DNA from 3 places in the Methylobacterium sp. M6A4_1b genome. Region 2 is predicted to be linked to each of the others. Evidence: predicted binding sites of a transcription regulator. Region 2 holds the regulator's gene; each other region holds the start of a gene.
What was found. The regulator LexA, encoded in region 2, represses DNA repair genes until DNA is damaged. The targets are predictions, from matches to a motif close to TGTTCNNNNTGTGTTCNG.

Region 1 (5,899 bases), on a different contig from region 2:
TTACGCGCGCGGCCTCGCCGAACTCGACGGCCTGCTGATGGGCGAGGTCCTCCACCTGCCCGAGCGCGCCACGGCCGGCGACTGGGCCTGCGAGGGCTTCGCGGCCGTGGCCGAGCGCCATTCCGACCGCCGGGGCCCCCCGGCCTCCGGTCTGGAGATCTGCCCGGATTACCGCTGCTTCTGGTCCCTGAACTTCGCCATCCGGCGGGCCACCTTCCTGGCCACGGGCGGCTTCGACGAGCGCTACACCGGCTATGGCGGCGAGGACACGGATTTCGGCAAGGTCCTCGATCAGCGGGGGATTCCCATCGCCTGGATGAAGGGCGGGCTCGCCTATCATCAGTACCACGCGCACCACATGCCGCCGGTCCACCACCTCGACAGCGTCGTGCGCAACGCCGAGCTGTTCGAGGCCAAGTGGGGCTACCGGACGATGGGCCACTGGCTCCATGCCTTCAAGGTGATGGGGCTGATCGACGACACCCCCGACCGGCCCATCCGCATCCTGCGCCGCCCCGAGGCCGGCGACTTCGCGCTGACCGGCCAGCAGAGCCACCAGCCCTACAGCAATTCGGCCTCCGTCATCCGCTTCCTCGAGGCGCGGGGCACCGCGGCGGCGACCGCGTGAGGATCGCGCTCCTCGCCCATCTGCGCCATCCGGTGGCGCGGCCCTTCGCGGGCGGCATGGAGGCCCATGCCTTCGCCCTGGCCGACGGGCTGATGGCGCGGGGACACGACGTCGTCCTGTTCGCCGCCGGGGACAGCGACCCGCGCTTCTCCATCGACCCGGTGATCCCGGTCCACCACGAGCGCCGCTTCCCCGGGCTCGAACACCGGGGCGATGCCGGCCTCGTCGCCCATGTGGATGCCGGATACGCCGCCGCCTGCGACCGGATCGCGGCCGGCGGCTTCGACGTGCTGCACAACAATGCCCTGAGCCGCCTGCCCCTGGAGCACCGGCGTCTCGCGGCGGTGCCCACCGTCACGTCGCTGCACGTCCCGCCCTACGACGCCCTGCGCTGGTTCGTGACGGACAGCCTCGTGCCCGGCCACCGGATCACCGTGACCTCGGAGGCCCAGCGCCGGACCTGGTGGCCCGAGGGCGCGCCGCCGGCGGTGTCGGTGCTCCACAACGGCGTCGATCCCGCGGCCTGGCCCTTTCGGGACCGGGGCGACGGCGGCGCCGTCTGGTCCGGGCGCATCGCGCCGATCAAGGGTCCGCATCACGCCGTCGCGGCCGCCCGGCGGGCCGGTCTCCCCCTGACCCTCTTCGGCCCGATCGAGGACCGGGACTACTGGGAGACGCGGATCGCCCCGGAGCTCGGCGGATCGATCCGCTACGGCGGCCACCTCTCCGGCGCGGCCCTGGCGGGCGAGATCGGCCGCGCCTCCGTCTTCCTGTTCACGCCCTGCTGGGACGAGCCCTTCGGCCTCGTGGCCATCGAGGCCATGGCCTGCGGGGTGCCGGTGGCGGGTCTCGCCATGGGAGCGGCCGCCGAGATCGTCGGCGAGGCCGGACATCTCGTCCCGCCCGACGACGGCCCCGCCCTGGCCCGGGCGATCGGCGACGCCCTCGCCATCCCGCGGACCATCCCGCACGCACGCGTGCTGCGCCTCTTCACCCGCGACCTCTGGCTCGCGCGCTGCGAAGCCCTCTACGGGCTGGCGCAGCGGGACGCCCGGGGCTGAAGGCCCGACGCGCGCCCGATCCCGGACGCGAGCCCCCCCCCTGTCTCGCGAGCCGCCCCCGAGGAGCCAGCCGCCGATGAGCCAGCCCAGGACGAACCGTCGCGCCATCGTCGACGCGCTCTGGCACGGCCGGGATCCGTTCGCGCGCCCGCCCGACAGCCTGCGCCCCCGTGATCTCCAGGGCTGGCGCAGCCTCCATCCCTTCCTCGACGGGGCCGTCGCGGAGTTCCGCCCGAGCGTGATCGTGGAGATCGGTGCCTGGAAGGGGGCCAGCACCCTGCACCTGGCCCGGAGCCTGGCGGCGCACGGCGTCGACGGGACCGTCATCGCGGTGGACACCTGGCTCGGGGCCGTCGACCACTGGGCCGATGCGGACCTGTTCGGCGAACTCGCCATGGAGAACGGGTATCCCAGCCTGTACCGCACCTTCCTGGCCAACGTGCTGCGGGAAGGGCTCGCCGACCGGGTCGTGCCCCTTCCGCTGGATTCGGTGAATGCCGCCGAACTGATGCGCCTGCGCGGCCTCACCGCCGACGTCATCCATCTCGATGCCGGTCACGAGGAGGCCTCCGTGGCGGCGGATCTCCGGGCATGGTGGCCGGTCCTGCGTCCCGGCGGCCTCCTGATCGCCGACGATTACGATAGCCTGGGCGGCCGCTTCCCCGGCGTGACCCGCGCGGTCGACGCGTTCTGCGCCTCGGAACGGGTGCGAGGCCCCTGGGCGCAGGGCGGAAAATGCAAGGTCCTCAAGCCGCTCTGAGCCCTCGACGCGAAGCTCGTGGGAGGGCCGCCTCGTCGGGCCGGGGGCTCGGCTCAGGCGTCGACCTTCGGCGCGTCCCCGTGGGCCGCCCGCAGGCTCGCCGCCATGGCCTGGACCTTCGCCCCCGGATCGTCGGGCTGGATCACGCCGGCCGACATCACCAGCTTGGCCGCGTCGTCGACGCTCATGGCGATCTCCACGATGTCGGCGCGGGGCAGGTAGAAGAAGAACCCGGTGGTCGGGTTGGGCGCGCAGGGCAGGAACACGCCGACATGGTCGCCCCCCGGCGCCAGAGCGTTCTGCACGTCGGGCGCGGCCGGCGCCGACAGGAACACCACCGACCAGGTGCCCTTCACGGGGAATTCCACGAGGCCGACGGTGCGGAACGAGGTGCCGTTGGCGGAGAACAGCGTCTCGAAGATCTGGCGCAGGCCCTTGTAGAGCCCCGAGATCACCGGCGTGCGGGCGAGCAGCACCTCGCCGAACTCGACGACGCTGCGCCCGACGAGGTTGGCGGTGAGGAAGCCCAGCAGGGTCACCGCCACGAAGGCGATGAGGAGCCCGAGGCCCGGAATCGAGAAGGGCAGGTAATGGTCGGGCAGGTAGCTCGCCGGCACCAGCGGCTTCACCCAGCCGTCGATGAGGCTGATGAACCACCAGGTCAGGTAGATCGTGATGGCCAGCGGCCCCGACACGATGATGCCGGTGAGGAAGTAGGTCCGCAGGCGGCCCCGCGCGCTCACCCGGGGGCGGGCGCCGGCCTCGGGCTCGGGTGGGGGAAGCGTCGGGGGAAGGGTGGGCGCCACGGGATCGCACTCTCGGCCGGGGGACGGCGTCTCGGAACGCCCCTTGTCTGAACGCCCCTGCCCCGCGCGGGGCGCGGAGCCGGGGTTCCGGCAAGCTTGGCCCCGCGCCAAGAGGTAGCCCCTGCGCTCCCGCGGCTCAAGACCGCGTCCGCGCGCCGGGCGACGGGCCGCGTTGCGGCGGCGGCCTCCGCGGGCCTATGGAGGGGCGCATGACCGAGAAGCTGACGATTCGCGCCCTGTGCGACCTGGGCCTCATTCCCGCGACCGAGGTGGCGGCGGCCGTCGACGCCTACATGGCCGACCCGATGGCGCCGCCCTTCGTGTTCGGGGCGGGCTACCGGCTCAACCTCGGCAAGGCGATCCGCCGCCATCCCGGCGCCAACGACTTCGTCCTGCGCAGCGCCGCCGGCCCGCAGCTGAAGCGCCCCTTCGTCGAGGCGGCGATCTGGGAGGCGCGGCCCGACCGGGGCTGAGCCGCCCGAGATCTCCGCTGTCCGAGATTTTCTTCGCCCGAGATCTCCGCCGCTCAGCCGCCCAGCATGGTGGCGAGGACCTGCCGGGCGCGCGCCAGGTCGGCGCGGGCCTCGGCCTCGGCGGCCTCCGCCTGCGCCAGCCGGTGGACGGCGTGCATCAGGGGCGAGCCGCGGGTCAGGGCGGCCAGCGCCGCGACCGAAGCGGGATCGACCGACGCGAGGTGGCCGACCTCCCCGAGGAGCAGGGCGATGCGGTGCTCGCACTGTTCCTGCGCGACGCCCTCCGGGCAGGTGCACGTGAAACGCACGCCACGGGCGGTCTTCGTCGCTTCCATCCGGTAGGTGCCGTCGCCCTCGGGGCTCGACACGGAGAAGATCAGCGAGGTCATCGGCGCTCCTGTTCGCGCTGCGGCTCCGCAGGACAGCGGGTGTCCGGCGCCCCTTCTACGACGGCTTCGGTCTCGACACACCCACTTGTCATGCCCCGCCCCGGGGACCACATCACGTCTTCTGGAACATAACAGGAACGCGGCCCTGGGGGCGCGGCCTGGGGCCGGCCCGGGCGGCCGGCCTTCGACGGGAAGGCCCGATGAGAACGGCGGACAAGCAGATCGCGGACATCCTGGTCCGCTACGGCGAACCCTTCGGCGGCAATGTCTGGCGGGTGCAGGGCACGGCGGTGATCTACCACCGGACCCTGGAGCGCATCGCCGCCCAGGCCGGCATCGCCTTCGACCCGCCGACCCTGGTGCGGGCCGAGCGCGACGAGGCCGTGATCCTGGTCACCGGCCGGATGGCAGGGGCGAAGGCCGGGACCGAGCGGGTCGAGTGGTCGATCGGCGAGGCCCTGGTGAACGTGAACTACCGGGTCTCGGGCAAGCAGGCCGGCTACGTCTACGCCATGGCCGAGAAGCGCGCCAAGGACCGGGTCATCCTCAAGCTCCTGGAACTGCACGGGCTCGTCTATTCCGAGGAGGAGGCGGACGCGTTCCGGGCCGAATCCCCGGCCGCGATCCAGGCCGTCGACGACGCCTTCGCGGATCCCGACCCGTTCGACGAGGTGACCGAGGCCGAGGCCGACCTGAAGCGCCGCATCGACGCGCAGGACAGCATCGACGCCGTCACCGACCTGATGCTCGACGCCGAGACCCAGCAGGTTCTCGCCCGGATGCCGCCGGGCACCCGCGACGAGGTCCGCGACTATGCCCGCGCCCGCCTCGTCGCCCTGGGCTGGCCTCCTAAAAAACCCGGCCGCCGCGCGGCCTGAACCAAGAAACCGGGCCGCCGCGCGGCCTGATCGTCAGGCGGGGCCGGTGGCGTGAACAGGATGATCCGCCCGGGAGATCTCGAACCGCAGGCCCGCGCGGCGTCTCGCGGCCGGGAGCCCGGCGACACGCTCGCGGGCACGATCGAGCGCGTCACCTTCCACAACGCCGAGACCGGCTTCTGCGTGCTCAAGGTCCAGGCGGTGGGCCGGCGCGAGCTCGTGCCGGTGGTGGGGCACGCCCCGGCGATCGCGGCCGGCGAGTGGATCGCCGCCGCGGGCCGGTGGACCAGCGACCGCCAGCACGGGCTGCAGTTCCGGGCCGAGACCCTGCGGGTGACGCCGCCGACGGGCCGCGAGGGCATCGCGCGCTACCTCGCCTCCGGGCCGATGCGCGGCATCGGCCCGGCCATGGCGGAGCGCATCGTGGCCCGGTTCGGCGCGGACACCTTCTCGGTCATCGAGGCCGAGCCCGGCCGCCTGACCGAGGTGGAGGGAATCGGCCCCAGGCGCGCCGCCCGCATCCTGCGCGGCTGGGCCGAGCAGACGCTGGTGCGGGAGATCATGGTCTTCCTGCACGCCCACGGGGTCGGCACCGCCCGGGCCGTGCGCATCTTCCGGACCTACGGGCGCGACGCCATTGCGGTCATGAGGCAAGACCCCTACCGGCTCGCCCGCGACGTCCGCGGCATCGGCTTTCGCACCGCCGACGCCATCGCGATGCGGCTCGGCATGGCCCGCGAGGCGCCCCAGCGCCTGCGCGCCGGGGTCACCTTCGCCCTCCAGACCGCCACGGACGAGGGCCATTGCGCCCTGCCGACCGAGCGCCTCGTGGCCCTGGCCCGGCGCCTGCTGGAGGTCGAGCCCGACCTGATCCGCCTCGCCATCGCCCTGGAGCTGCGCGGCG
Region 2 (5,899 bases):
TTCTCAAAGGTTCCCCGCTACGGCAAAGCTATCCTTTGTGCATGCGCCTAATTTTAAGGCAATTTAGCGCCGTCCATACTGGTTTCAGTCGTGGTGTTGCCACAATGGAACAGCTTTGGGATGTGAAGGCCGCTCCCGGAAATTTGCCCCAGCTTGCCGAACCGTTCTCGAGGCGAACCAGTGGGGCACCCTATCGCCGGTCTCGATTCGCACGCTGAGAGATTTCCGGCCTCGGGCATCGTCCTGGTGCCGGCTCGGTCGTGCTGGCTTCGCTTGCCGCCGGGCCCGCGCGCTGGCATCAGCAGGCACGATGAAAGACACGCAGCCCTATGGCACCTACGCTCCCACCGGCCTCGTCGCCCGCATCGCCCAGCTGACGGGGCGGATCTCCTACGCCAGCTGGGCCGGCCGGCGCCTTGCCCTGTTCCTGCGCCGGGTGGCGATCAGCCTGTTGCGGGGTGCGCCTCTCGATGTCGAGCGCTATGGCGCGCGCATGCGGCTCTACCCCTATAACAACAATTGCGAGAAGAAGGTGCTCTTCACGCCGCAGTTCTTCGATCCGGAGGAGCGCGACCTCCTGCGCGCGAAGCTTCAGCCGGGCTGCACCTTCCTCGATATCGGCGCGAACATCGGTGCCTATGCGCTGTTCGTGGCGGCCTTCGCGGGGCCGCGCGCACGCATCCTCGCGGTGGAGCCGCAGCCGGACGTGTTCGACCGGCTGACCTACAACATCGCTCAAAACCCGTTCGGAACCGTGAAGGCGGTGGCGTGTGCCGTCGCCGACAAGGCCGGCGAACTCACTCTGTTCGTCGATCCGCGCAACCGCGGCGAATCAAGCTTGAAGATCGTCGGGACGAACGAAGGTGCACAGATCCGGGTGCCGGCCGTGCCGCTGCTCGAACTCGCCCGCGGCGAGGGGATCGAGTGCATCGACGCCATGAAGCTCGACGTCGAAGGGGCCGAGGACCTGATCCTGGAGCCATTCCTGCGGGCGGCCCCGGTCGCACTGAGGCCACGCCTGCTCATCGTCGAGAACGGCACCGATCAGTGGCAGATCGATCTGCCGGCCTTGCTGGAACAGCACGGCTATCGCCGGATCGCCCGTACGCGCCTCAACCTGATCTTCGAACGGGCGGCCTGACGGCGCGCCGTTCCCCCACCGCCCAAACCGGCTTCCGCCGAGACCAGCGTCCTACAGAACCGGGATCGCAGCGGCGATGGTGATCCCGCCGGGGCCGACGCGGCAGCGATGGGCGTGTACGGCGACGCCAGCGGACCGTGCGGCCTGGAACGCCCGGTCGAAGGCTGGGTCGAGATCCCGGGCCACGTCGAAGCGGTCGGCCCACATCTGCACCACGATGACGACCATCGCGCGGCCCCCCGCCTCCACGACCGCAGCCAGGTCCGCCATGTGCCGGGCGCTGCGAGCGGCGACACAATCCGGGAACTCCGCGAGGCCGGCCCTGCGCATCAGGTGGCAGTTCTTCACCTCGACGTGGTATGGCGGCAGTCCCTCACCCGTGGCGAGGAAGTCGACCCGGCTGGCTTGCGCGTAGCGGACCTCCGGGCGCAGGACGGCGTAGCCGCCGAGCGCCGGCAGGCTGCCGTCGGCGAAGGCCTCCGCCACCAGGGCGTTCGGCCGCATCGTGTTGATGCCCACCCATTGCCTCCCGCCGGGTAGGTCCGCTTCCACCAATTCCCAGGAGAAAGCGAGTTTGCGCGTCGGGCTGCGTGTCTCCGACAGGAGGGCGCGCGTACCCGGAACAGCAAGGCCCAGCATCGCTCCGGGATTGGGGCAATGGGCGGTGACCAGGGAACCATCCGACAGCTCCATGTCGGCCAGGAAGCGCTTGTAGCGGCGCACAAGGCGCGCCTCGAGCAGGGGCGCGGAGAAGCGCATCGGCGGATCCGGGTCAAGAAACAGGTTGATGCGGGCTCCCGTCGGCGCGGAATCGGGCAGTCATGAGGCGCCTGGGCTGGTCAGTGCTACCCGGATGCGACAGAATTCGCGGGGCGCGCCCCGGGTCGATAGCCGGGAAAGCCGCTGTTCGTCCGCGAGGCCGCCATGTTCAATCTTTTCGACATTCTCCAGGCGCAGGCGGGCGCCAATGCGCAGGGACTCGGACGGCAGTTCGGCCTGTCGCCGGACCAGAGCCTGCGTGCGATGGAGGCTCTGATGCCGGCCCTGACAATGGGCCTGCAGCGCAACGTCGCGTACGATCCCACCGGCTTCGCCCAGCTTTTCAATCTCGTGGGGCCGACTCCGCCCACGGTACCGAGCGCGACGCCGCAGATGGACATGCTGGTCAAGCAGCTCTTCGGCTCGCCGCATCTCAGCCAGGCCGTGCTGCAGCAGGCGGCGACCGTGAGCGGCGTCGCGATGCCGGCCCTGAAGCAGATGCTGCCGGTCATGGCCGGTATGGTGGTGGCGGGGATCGTCCACGTCATGATGAATCAGGCACCTCCGCCCGCGCCACCCCCGCGCGCCGAGACGAACCCCTTCGGCTTTCCACCCAACGCCTGGTCGGAGATGATGGAGGCGTTTCTGAAGTCGGGCGCCACCGCGGCGAGTCCTGCGCCCTCGCCGCCCCAGGTGCGAGCCCGTCCGGCACCACCCCGGCTCACCGCTCCGTCGCGAACAGGGGCCGATGTGCCGGACAAGGCCGCTGCGGACGCCCCCTTCGACGTGATGCAGCAGATGTTCCAGACGGGCCTGGAAGTACAGCAGGAGAACGCGCGCGCCATGCAACGGCTGTTCGACACTTTCTGGCGGGATCCCCGCGCTTCGAACGCTGGGGGTGGCGAAGCCTCCGGAGCGAAGCCCAGGGGCGGCCGGACCCGGACGTCGTAGCGCCCAGCGCACCGTCATCCCAGACCGGCCGCTTCCGATCTGGCCCGGTCCTGGCCGCATGCGGGGCAGGTATCGTCCGGGCTGCGTGCTGCCCGGAGCACACTGTCGGCCCTTCCCAACATCCCGGCGGCTCTCGACAGGAACCCTTGCAGAACACTTACGGAACGTTTAATGTGTTCGTGGTTTGTTTCTGGTGCCACCCGCCGCGTTCCGTGGCGTTAACGAAGAGTGTCCCGCATGTTGACGCGTAAGCAGCTGGACCTGCTCCAGTTCATCCAGCTTCGGATGCGCGAGAGCGGCGTTCCTCCGTCGTTCGACGAGATGAAGGACGCTCTCGACTTAAAGTCGAAATCGGGCATCCATCGCCTGATCACAGCTCTCGAGGAGCGTGGCTTCCTGCGCCGGTTGCCGAACCGGGCGCGCGCCATCGAGGTGATCCGCATGCCGGAGAGCCTGAATGGCAACGCGGGCGCGTCGCGCGCCGGTCCCGCTCCCGAGGTGCGCCGCTTCACGCCGAGCGTGGTCGAAGGCGGCAAGGGCAAGGGCTTGCCGGCGGGTGCTTCGGTGTCCCGCCTGCCGACAACGCAGGCCACCGACGAAAGCGGTCGGGCGGTGACCATCCCGGTGATGGGCCGGATCGCGGCCGGCACGCCGATCTCGGCCATCCAGGAGCAGAGTCACTCGGTGACGATGTCGCCGGATTTCCTGGCCGGCGGCGAACATTACGCCCTGGAAGTGCGGGGTGATTCGATGATCGAGGCAGGGATTCTCGACGGTGACCTCGTGGTCATCCGCAAGCAGGACACCGCCAATACCGGAGACATTATCGTCGCGCTCATCGACGATGAGGAGGCGACCCTGAAGCGCCTGCGTCGGCGTGGCTCGTCCATCGCTCTTGAAGCCGCGAACCCAGCCTACGAAACGCGTGTGCTCGGCCCGGACCGGGTGCAGATCCAGGGACGCCTCGTCAGCCTGGTGCGTCGCTACTGAAGGCTGTCGCCGCCCGGTTCGTCACCGGGCGGATCCGATGGATCGGCAGTGGGGTCCGGCGCCGCTCGCGGCGTCGGAAGGATCGGCGGGCCCGCTTTCGTCGGCAGCGCTTCCGTCGGCTTTCTCGACGAATTCGCGCGCCAGGGGACGAGGTCGCCGGGACGCTTGGCCGTCGCGAGTGCCGGGCCATCGCGGGCGAGGCGAACCGACGTCGCGCCGTGCGACTGTAGGAAATTCCGGTCGACGATGATCGACGCGGCGCAGCCCGTCGGGGCGGATTGCCGAGAAATCAGGATCTCTGCCCTGGCGCAATCCTCCCCGATTGCGCGCTTGTCGGTGGTCAGCGCAAGCGCACGACCATCGGGCGTGATCAGGGTGCAGCCGAGGCGGTCGCAGCGCGCGCCTTGAAAAGCCGGGACGTCCTCCACCCTGCGGCCGTCGCCATCGGCCTTCAGCCACTGTCCGAGGACGAAAGACGGGGGCCTACCCAAGGTGGCGAGCCGCCCGCTGAGGTCCCGGATCGCCGCACCCGCCCCCTCGCGATCGATGTAGATGTCGGAGCGTTCCGGGGTGGCCGCACAGGCAATGCCGATTGCCGCCGGAAGCAGGCCGAGCCAGCGCAACGACGAGGCCGGGAGGGTCAATAAGATCAACGCGGATGCCATGAGACAGAGAGCGCCCGCGCCGAATGCCGGGATCACCACGACCGCGTTCCCGAAGGCTGCGATCCAAGTGGAGATCGTCAGCATTCCTCGCACGGCGAGGCCCATCGCCCACCAGACCGGCTGATCCAGGGCAAAGGGATAGGCGAGGATGCCGAGGACGGCCGACGGCATCACGGCCAGCGAGACCAGCGGCAGCGTGAGCGCGTTACCCACGAGCCCGAAGGGTTGGATCGTCTGGAAATGATACGTCGCGAAGGGCGCGGTGGCGATCTGGGCGACGAGAGTCGTTGCCAAGGTGCCGACAATCGCCGTGGTCACCAGGGCGAAGGTTCGGGGCAGCAGGCCGATACCTTCGCGTCGCAGCGCGCGGCCGCCGATCAGCGGTGCGCAGGCGATCAGGCCGGCGACCGCACCGAACGACATCTGGAAGCTCGGCCCGAGGAGCCCGTCCGGCTCGCGCGCCAGGGCGATCAGGGCGGCGATCGCCAGGTTCCGCATGCTGAGGGCCGGCCGGTCGACCAGGATCGCACCGAGCATCACCAGGGTCATGATCAGCGACCTCTCGGCCGCGATGTCCCAGCCGGAGAAGACGCAGTAGGCCGTCACACCCACCATGGCGACGATCGCCGCGAGCTTCTTGATCGGCCAATGCAGCGCTGCGAACGGCAGCATGGCCAGCAGCGCGCGTACGAGCCAGAACACCACGCCGGCCGCCAGGACCATGTGCAGTCCCGAGATCGAGACGACGTGGTAGATGCCGGCGGCGCGCAGAATGTCGTTGGTCTCGGCGCTGATCAGCCCGCGCTTACCCGTGACGAGAGCGGCTGCCACGGCTCCGGCCTGGCCGCCATTGGCGTCCGTGATCCGGCGCGTCAGGGCGTTCCGCGCCGCGTCGACGGCGGCGGCAAGACGGAACTGCCAGTCCGCGGTCTTGGGTCCGGGCCGTACCTCGACCTTGCCGACGAGGGAGCCGACCGCACCGATTTCGCGGAAGAAGGCATCCCGGGCGAAGTCGTAGCCACCGGGCCGAGCGGCTTCCGGGGGCGGGAGCAGGCGCGCGGTCGCGGCGATGCGGTCGCCCGGTTTCAAGGTGTTCGCCTTGCGGTAGGAGACGCGTACCCGGGCTGGCCGGACCTCGGGGTCGAGGGTGCCCAAGCGTTCGACGCGGATGATCAGGCGTGCGCCCTCCTCCCGCTCGTCCAACCCCTCGATGGTTCCGAGCAGGGGTGCGATCGTGGTGCGGGCCAGGATCGGACCGCTGACGCGCTGCACCCGCGCTGTTGCCGCCGCGAAGCCGAGGAACGCCGCGATGGCCGCGATGACAAGGGCGAGCCCGATAGGACGGCTCGCGAGGAACGGCGTCGTACCGGCCAACAGGCCCGCGGCCGCGAGC
Region 3 (5,899 bases), on a different contig from region 2:
GACGGTGATGACCTTTGGCGCAACGCTTCCAGCTTGCATCATCGCCATGGAGGCGTGCTGTGGCGCGCATCACATGGGCCGGGCGCTCGCCGCTCAAGGCCACACCATCCGGTTGATGTCGCCGGAATATGTGCGGCCCTACGTCAAAGCCCAGAAGAATGACGACCGCGACGCTGAGGCGATCGCAGAGGCTGCGACGCGTCCGACCATGCGGTTCGTGGCATTGAAGTCGGAGGCACAGCTCGACATGCAGACCCTGCACCGGGTGCGGGACCAACTTGTCGGCGAACGCACGGCCCTGATGAACCAGATCCGCGCCATCCTTCTGGAGCGCGGTCACATCGTCCCGCAGGGACGCGCCAAGCTCGCCGCTAGCTTAGAAAATCTGCTCGATACCGAGGCGGTCTCTGACCTCACGCCACGGATGCGCATCCTCGTGGCGGACGTCCGGGATCGCTGGCAGTCCCTCGACGGACGCATCGCAGCCCTCGACGCAGAGTTCGTCGAACAGGCTCGGACCGACGAAAGTGCGCGCCGGCTTACCACCATCCCGGGCATCGGCGCCCTCAACGCGACGGCGCTGGTCGCGGCGATCGGTGATGTGGCGACCTTCGCCCGCGGACGTGATCTGGCGGCCTGGCTCGGCCTCGTGCCGCGTCAGGTCACAACGGGCGGACGACCACGTCTCCTCGGGATCACCAAACGTGGCAGCAAGTACCTGCGCAAGATGCTGATCCAGGGCGCTCGGGCCGCGATGCCGACTTTGCGCAAGAGCGATACGCTGATCGGCCAGTGGCTACGGGGCCTGCTGGCGCGGGCACATGCTAATACCGCCGTCGTCGCGCTGGCAGCCAAGATGGCTCGGACCGTGTGGGCACTTCTGCGCCACGAACGCGTCTATGAGCCGGCAGCGTTGGCTGCCTGAACCGAGCTTGGTCGGCGAAGCCTTCGTCGGCCTTACGTTGTCTGCGAGCGGCGAGAGAAAGATGGCCTGACAGTCGATCGGTGTTCTGGAAGCCTCTGGCGTAAAATGGCGCTCGACGCCGACCCTTTTATGAGGACCAGAACGCGCGGATCTCCATCTTGGCCAATGGCGCTGCCGGAAGGCCGGATACGTTTATGCAGACTGCTCAGACCAGCGGATCATAAGCCACTTGCGGACGGGGCGGGCCATACGTTTCATGCCGGTCGAATTTCCACGCCTCGTGGCCGGACTCGCGCGGTGCTCAGCGCCGTCGCTCGTCCCGGCGCATCGGCATCGCGTCGATGGTCTCGAACAGCGCATCGGCCGGGATCGGCGCGGTCTCGGTCCGCTTGGGCTCACCGTCCTTGCCGACGAGCACCACGCGAAAGCCGTCCGCCGGAAGGCCGAGGGCGGTGCGCAGGCGGCGCGCTTCCACGCTGTCGCCGAAGGCCTCGCGGACGACGAGATCGCGCTCGGTGACCCCGGCACGGGCGTTGTCGAGTTCGGCGCGCTGGGCCGCCACCCGCGGATCGCCGGGCTCGGGGGCGGAAATCACCAACACGCGCGAGGTCCAGCGGTCGCGTGCGAGCGGGTTCTCCGCCGCCTGAGCCGCCGTGACGCCCACGAGCATCGCCACGAGCATCGCCCCGAGCATCCGCCATCCGCACGCCATCGCCGAAACTCCCGTGTGGTTCACCGTTCCGGGGCAACGCGCCGGAGCGCCACTTGTCCCCGCGCAAAACCCGGACCCGCGCAGAGCAGAATTGTCATCGGCCGCGGCCGTCCCATCTGTCGGGGGACCTCCCGACCATGCGCCTGCCCGCAGCGCGCCCCTCGCACCTCGCGAAATCCCCGGAATCCGCCATGACCCACGTGAACCGCCGCATCGTCCTCGCCGCCCGTCCGCACGGCGAGCCGAACGCCTCGCATTTCTGGCTGGAGGAGGGGCGGCTGCCGGTGGCGAAGGCGGGCGAGGTGCTGCTGGCCAACCGCTACCTCTCCCTCGACCCCTACATGCGCGGGCGCATGAGCGCGGCGAAATCCTATGCCGAGCCGGTGGCGATCGGCGACACCATGGTGGGCGCCACCGTGGCGGAGGTGATCGAGTCCCACCATCCCGACTTTCAGGCCGGCGAGACCGTGGTGGGCTTCGGCGGCTGGCAGGACTTCGCCGTCTCGGACGGACGCGGCCTGCGCCGCCTCGATCCGGAAGCGGCCCCCGTCACCACCGCCCTCGGCATCCTCGGCATGCCCGGCATGACGGCCTATACGGGTCTCCTCAACATCGGCCAGCCGAAACCCGGCGAGACCGTGGTGGTGGCCGCGGCCACCGGCCCGGTGGGCTCCCTCGTCGGTCAGATCGCCAGGCGCAAGGGGGCGAGGGCGGTGGGCATCGCGGGCGGCCCGGAGAAATGCGCCTTCCTGCGCGACACGCTCGCCTTCGACGCGGCCCTCGACCACCGCGCCGAGGATTTCCCCGACGCGCTGGCCGCCGCCTGCCCGGACGGGATCGACGTCTATTTCGAGAATGTCGGCGGCGCCGTCTTCGACGCGGTCCTGCCGCTGCTCAACAACTTCGCGCGGGTGCCGGTCTGCGGCCTCGTCTCGGGCTACAACGCCACCGAGCTGCCGCCCGGACCCGACCGGGTGCCGGTGCTGATGCGCGCGGTCCTGTCGAAGCGCCTCCATCTCCAGGGCTTCATCGTCTGGGACTTCGCCCCCCAGGAGGCCGAGTTCCTGCGCGAGGTCGGGGCGTGGCTGCGCGACGGCCTCGTGGTCCATCGCGAGGACATCGTCGACGGGCTGGAGAACGCGCCGGAGGCCTTCGCGGGCCTGCTGCAGGGCCGCAATTTCGGCAAGCTCATCGTTCGCATCCGCTGAGCGAAGGGCAGGGCGCCCCTCCCGGGGCGCCTTGCTCCCAGGTCGGAACAAAGGTAGAACGTGCAGGTCCTGCGATTCCCTGGGAGTCACGGGGACAGCCCGCCGACCGCGATTGCCGCCGGGGCCCGAGAGGCCCATGACAGGGCGGCGTCCCGGGCGTTCGGGGCCGCAGCGCGCAGTGAGATCGATCGGTAGGAGAGAGCGGCATGGCCGGCAGCGTGAACAAGGTGATCCTGGTGGGCAATCTCGGGCGCGACCCAGAGACACGACGCCTCGCCTCCGGTGATCCCGTGGTCAACCTGCGCATCGCCACATCGGAGTCCTGGAAGGACAAGATGTCGGGCGAGCGCAAGGAGAAGACCGAGTGGCACTCGGTGGTGATCTACAACGAGAACCTCGCCCGCGTGGCGGAGCAGTACCTGCGCAAGGGCTCGAAGGTCTACATCGAGGGCCAGCTCCAGACCCGCAAATGGGCGGACCAGTCCGGCGTCGAGAAGTACACCACCGAGGTGGTGCTCCAGCGCTTCCGCGGCGAGCTGACCCTGCTCGACGGCCGCAGTGGCGGCGGTGAGATGGGCACGGACGAGGAGGGCGGCGGCCAGATCAGCCGGGGCGGTGATTTCGGCGGCGGTAGTGGTGGTGGCGGCGGACGCGGCGGCGACCGCGGCGGGGATTACGGCGGTGGCCGCTCCTCCTCCGGTGGTGGCGGCGAGCGCCGGCCGGCCTCGGGCGGCGGTGGCGGTGGCGGTGGCGGTGGCGGCTCCAAGCCGAACTTCGACCTCGACGACGACATCCCGTTCTAGGGCCGGGCCGGATCCCAGCGGGCACACGGATCGAAATACCCATCGAGGTCAGGGTCGTCGCCCTGACCTTTTTTCGTGGGTCCTGGCCCGTGGTCCGAGACCGACCCCGCGGAAGTCTCCACCCCGGGGCCGTGACGCGGGATCAGGGACGCGGCCTGTCCGTCGATAGATGATTTGGGACAGTCTGCGGACCCGATGCGCGTTCGACGATGGCATTACCGCGCGACGGACAGGTCTTCGAACCCGGTTTCCACGACCCCGGTTTCCACGACCCCGGTTTCGGCCGATAGACCCTTACGCGATGCGGACCCGCCCGATCCGCAGGGCCGGATGGCAAGGACGCTCCGCCCGGGCTTACAGCGTCCAGAATCGACACGATCGCCGACGCCCCTGCGAAAGGCGCCTTCGCCCGGGGCATCGACGCCGGCAAGGGATCAAATCCCCCGCTCGTTCGTCTCCTGTAAAGGCCAAGCTCGCCGCGCCATTCCGCGCGGGGGCTGTGACCCGGCAGGCAGGGGTGTCCCGTGAGCATCGGACTGATCGCGCTTCTCGATGACATCGCGGCTCTCGCCAAAGTGGCGGCGGCTTCCCTCGACGACGTCGCGGCCCAGGCGGGCCGCGCCGGGGTGAAGGCGGCCGGCGTCGTCATCGACGATGCCGCCGTGACGCCACGCTACGTCGTGGGCTTCGCCGCCGAGCGCGAGCTTCCCATCGTCGGCCGCATCGCCATGGGATCCCTGCGCAACAAGCTGCTGTTCCTGCTGCCCGCCGCCCTGGCGCTCGGCGCCTTCGCGCCCTGGGCGATCACGCCCCTGCTAATGCTCGGCGGCGCGTATCTCAGCTACGAGGGCAGCGAGAAGGTCTACGAGGCGCTGTTCCCGCACGGGGCCCATGCCTACGAGGCCGAGCGCGACGGGGCGGCCGGCAGCGCCCAGGCCCTGGAGGACCAAAAGGTCTCCAGCGCGATCAAGACCGACTTCATCCTGTCCGCCGAGATCATGGCGATCACCCTCGCGGCCCTGCCCGAGGGCTCGATCTGGATGAAGACCGCCGTCCTCGCCGTCGTGGCGGTGGGGATCACGGTGGCGGTGTATGGCGGCGTGGCCCTGATCGTGAAGGCGGACGATGCCGGCGTCGCCATGGCGGCCAACGGGTCGCGCTCGGCCTTCGGCAGCCTCGTGCGCGGCATCGGCCGCGCGCTGGTCAAGGGCATGCCGGGCTTCCTCAAGATCCTGGCCGTCGTCGGCACCGCCGCGATGATCTGGGTCGGCGGCGGCATCCTGGTGCACGGCCTGGAGACCTACGGCCTGCCCCAGATCGGCCACGCCATCCACGCCGCGGCGGCCGGCGCGGCGAGCGTGGCCGGCCCCCTCGCCGGAACGGTGGAGTGGCTCGTGACCGCCGCCGGCTCCGGCCTCGTCGGCCTGGTGGTCGGCGCGGCGCTGATCCCGGTGACGAGCTTCGTCCTGGCACCGGCCTGGAACAGCGTGGCCCGCCTGCGGACGAAGACCGCTTGAGCCTACGCGGCGCCGCGCAGGTGGGCGAGGTGCCGGATGGCGAGTTCGTAGCCATGCGTGCCGAAGCCCGCCAGCACCGCCGTGGCGGCGAGTGACACGTAGGAATGATGCCGGAAGGCCTCGCGCCGGTGCACGTTCGAGATGTGGCACTCGATGACCGGCACCGTGCAGGCGTTCAGCGCGTCGAGGATCGCGACCGAGGTGTGGGTGTAGGCGCCGGCATTGATCACGATGCCGGCCGAGTCGACCCGGTAGGCCTGGATCCAGTCGATGAGCTGGTGCTCGGCGTTGCTCTGGTGGAAGGCGAGGGCGAGGCCGACGCTCGCCGCCAGGGTCCGGCAGCGGGCCTCCACGTCCGCGAGCGTCTCATGCCCGTAGATGTGCGGCTCGCGCTGCCCGAGCAGGTTCAGGTTCGGGCCGTTCAGGATCAGGATCGTGTCGTTCATGGCGTCCCGTCATAAGCCCGGCGCGCGGGTCCGGAAAGGGTCCGGTCGCGCCTGAGGCGCCCACGCTTGCGGTCGCCGCCATTGCCGGCCATGCCGGGCGGGGAGGGGCACCGAGAACCGCTCCCTATAGGAGGAGACCCCATGAACGCGCCCGTCGTCATCGCCGTCGCGATCACCGGCTCGGTGCCGCGCAAGTCCGACAATCCCGCGCTGCCGGTGACCGTGGCGGAGCAGATCGCCTCGACCCGGGAGGCCTATGCCGCCGGCGCCACCCTCGCCCATATCCAC

Region 1: ACLBWX_RS18700 (trna delta -isopentenylpyrophosphate transferase) is a predicted target of LexA. The motif match lies at 4,240-4,257, and genes of this name have one in related genera.
Region 3: ssb (single-stranded DNA-binding protein) is a predicted target of LexA. The motif match lies at 2,889-2,906, and genes of this name have one in related genera.

Annotation. Positions count from the first base shown of each region.
Region 1 covers NZ_JBKEZQ010000024.1:29,753-35,651, reverse strand. Annotated here, with positions in the region: gene ACLBWX_RS18730 (glycosyltransferase family 2 protein) at 1-628, shown strand, start outside; gene ACLBWX_RS18725 (glycosyltransferase) at 625-1,689, shown strand; gene ACLBWX_RS18720 (class I SAM-dependent methyltransferase) at 1,766-2,449, shown strand; gene ACLBWX_RS18715 (DUF502 domain-containing protein) at 2,503-3,255, opposite strand; gene ACLBWX_RS18710 (hypothetical protein) at 3,465-3,728, shown strand; gene ACLBWX_RS18705 (hypothetical protein) at 3,782-4,117, opposite strand; gene ACLBWX_RS18700 (trna delta -isopentenylpyrophosphate transferase) at 4,318-4,995, shown strand; gene recD2 (SF1B family DNA helicase RecD2) at 5,056-5,899, shown strand, end outside.
Region 2 covers NZ_JBKEZQ010000017.1:22,810-28,708, forward strand. Annotated here, with positions in the region: gene ACLBWX_RS16255 (FkbM family methyltransferase) at 311-1,141, shown strand; gene sfsA (DNA/RNA nuclease SfsA) at 1,193-1,900, opposite strand; gene ACLBWX_RS16265 (DUF937 domain-containing protein) at 2,066-2,851, shown strand; gene lexA (transcriptional repressor LexA) at 3,089-3,841, shown strand; gene ACLBWX_RS16275 (ComEC/Rec2 family competence protein) at 3,835-5,899, opposite strand, start outside.
Region 3 covers NZ_JBKEZQ010000060.1:188-6,086, forward strand. Annotated here, with positions in the region: gene ACLBWX_RS22775 (IS110 family transposase) at 1-925, shown strand, start outside; gene ACLBWX_RS22780 (DUF4174 domain-containing protein) at 1,227-1,637, opposite strand; gene ACLBWX_RS22785 (NADP-dependent oxidoreductase) at 1,829-2,845, shown strand; gene ssb (single-stranded DNA-binding protein) at 3,052-3,648, shown strand; gene ACLBWX_RS22795 (DUF808 domain-containing protein) at 4,173-5,165, shown strand; gene aroQ (type II 3-dehydroquinate dehydratase) at 5,168-5,611, opposite strand; gene ACLBWX_RS22805 (3-keto-5-aminohexanoate cleavage protein) at 5,753-5,899, shown strand, end outside.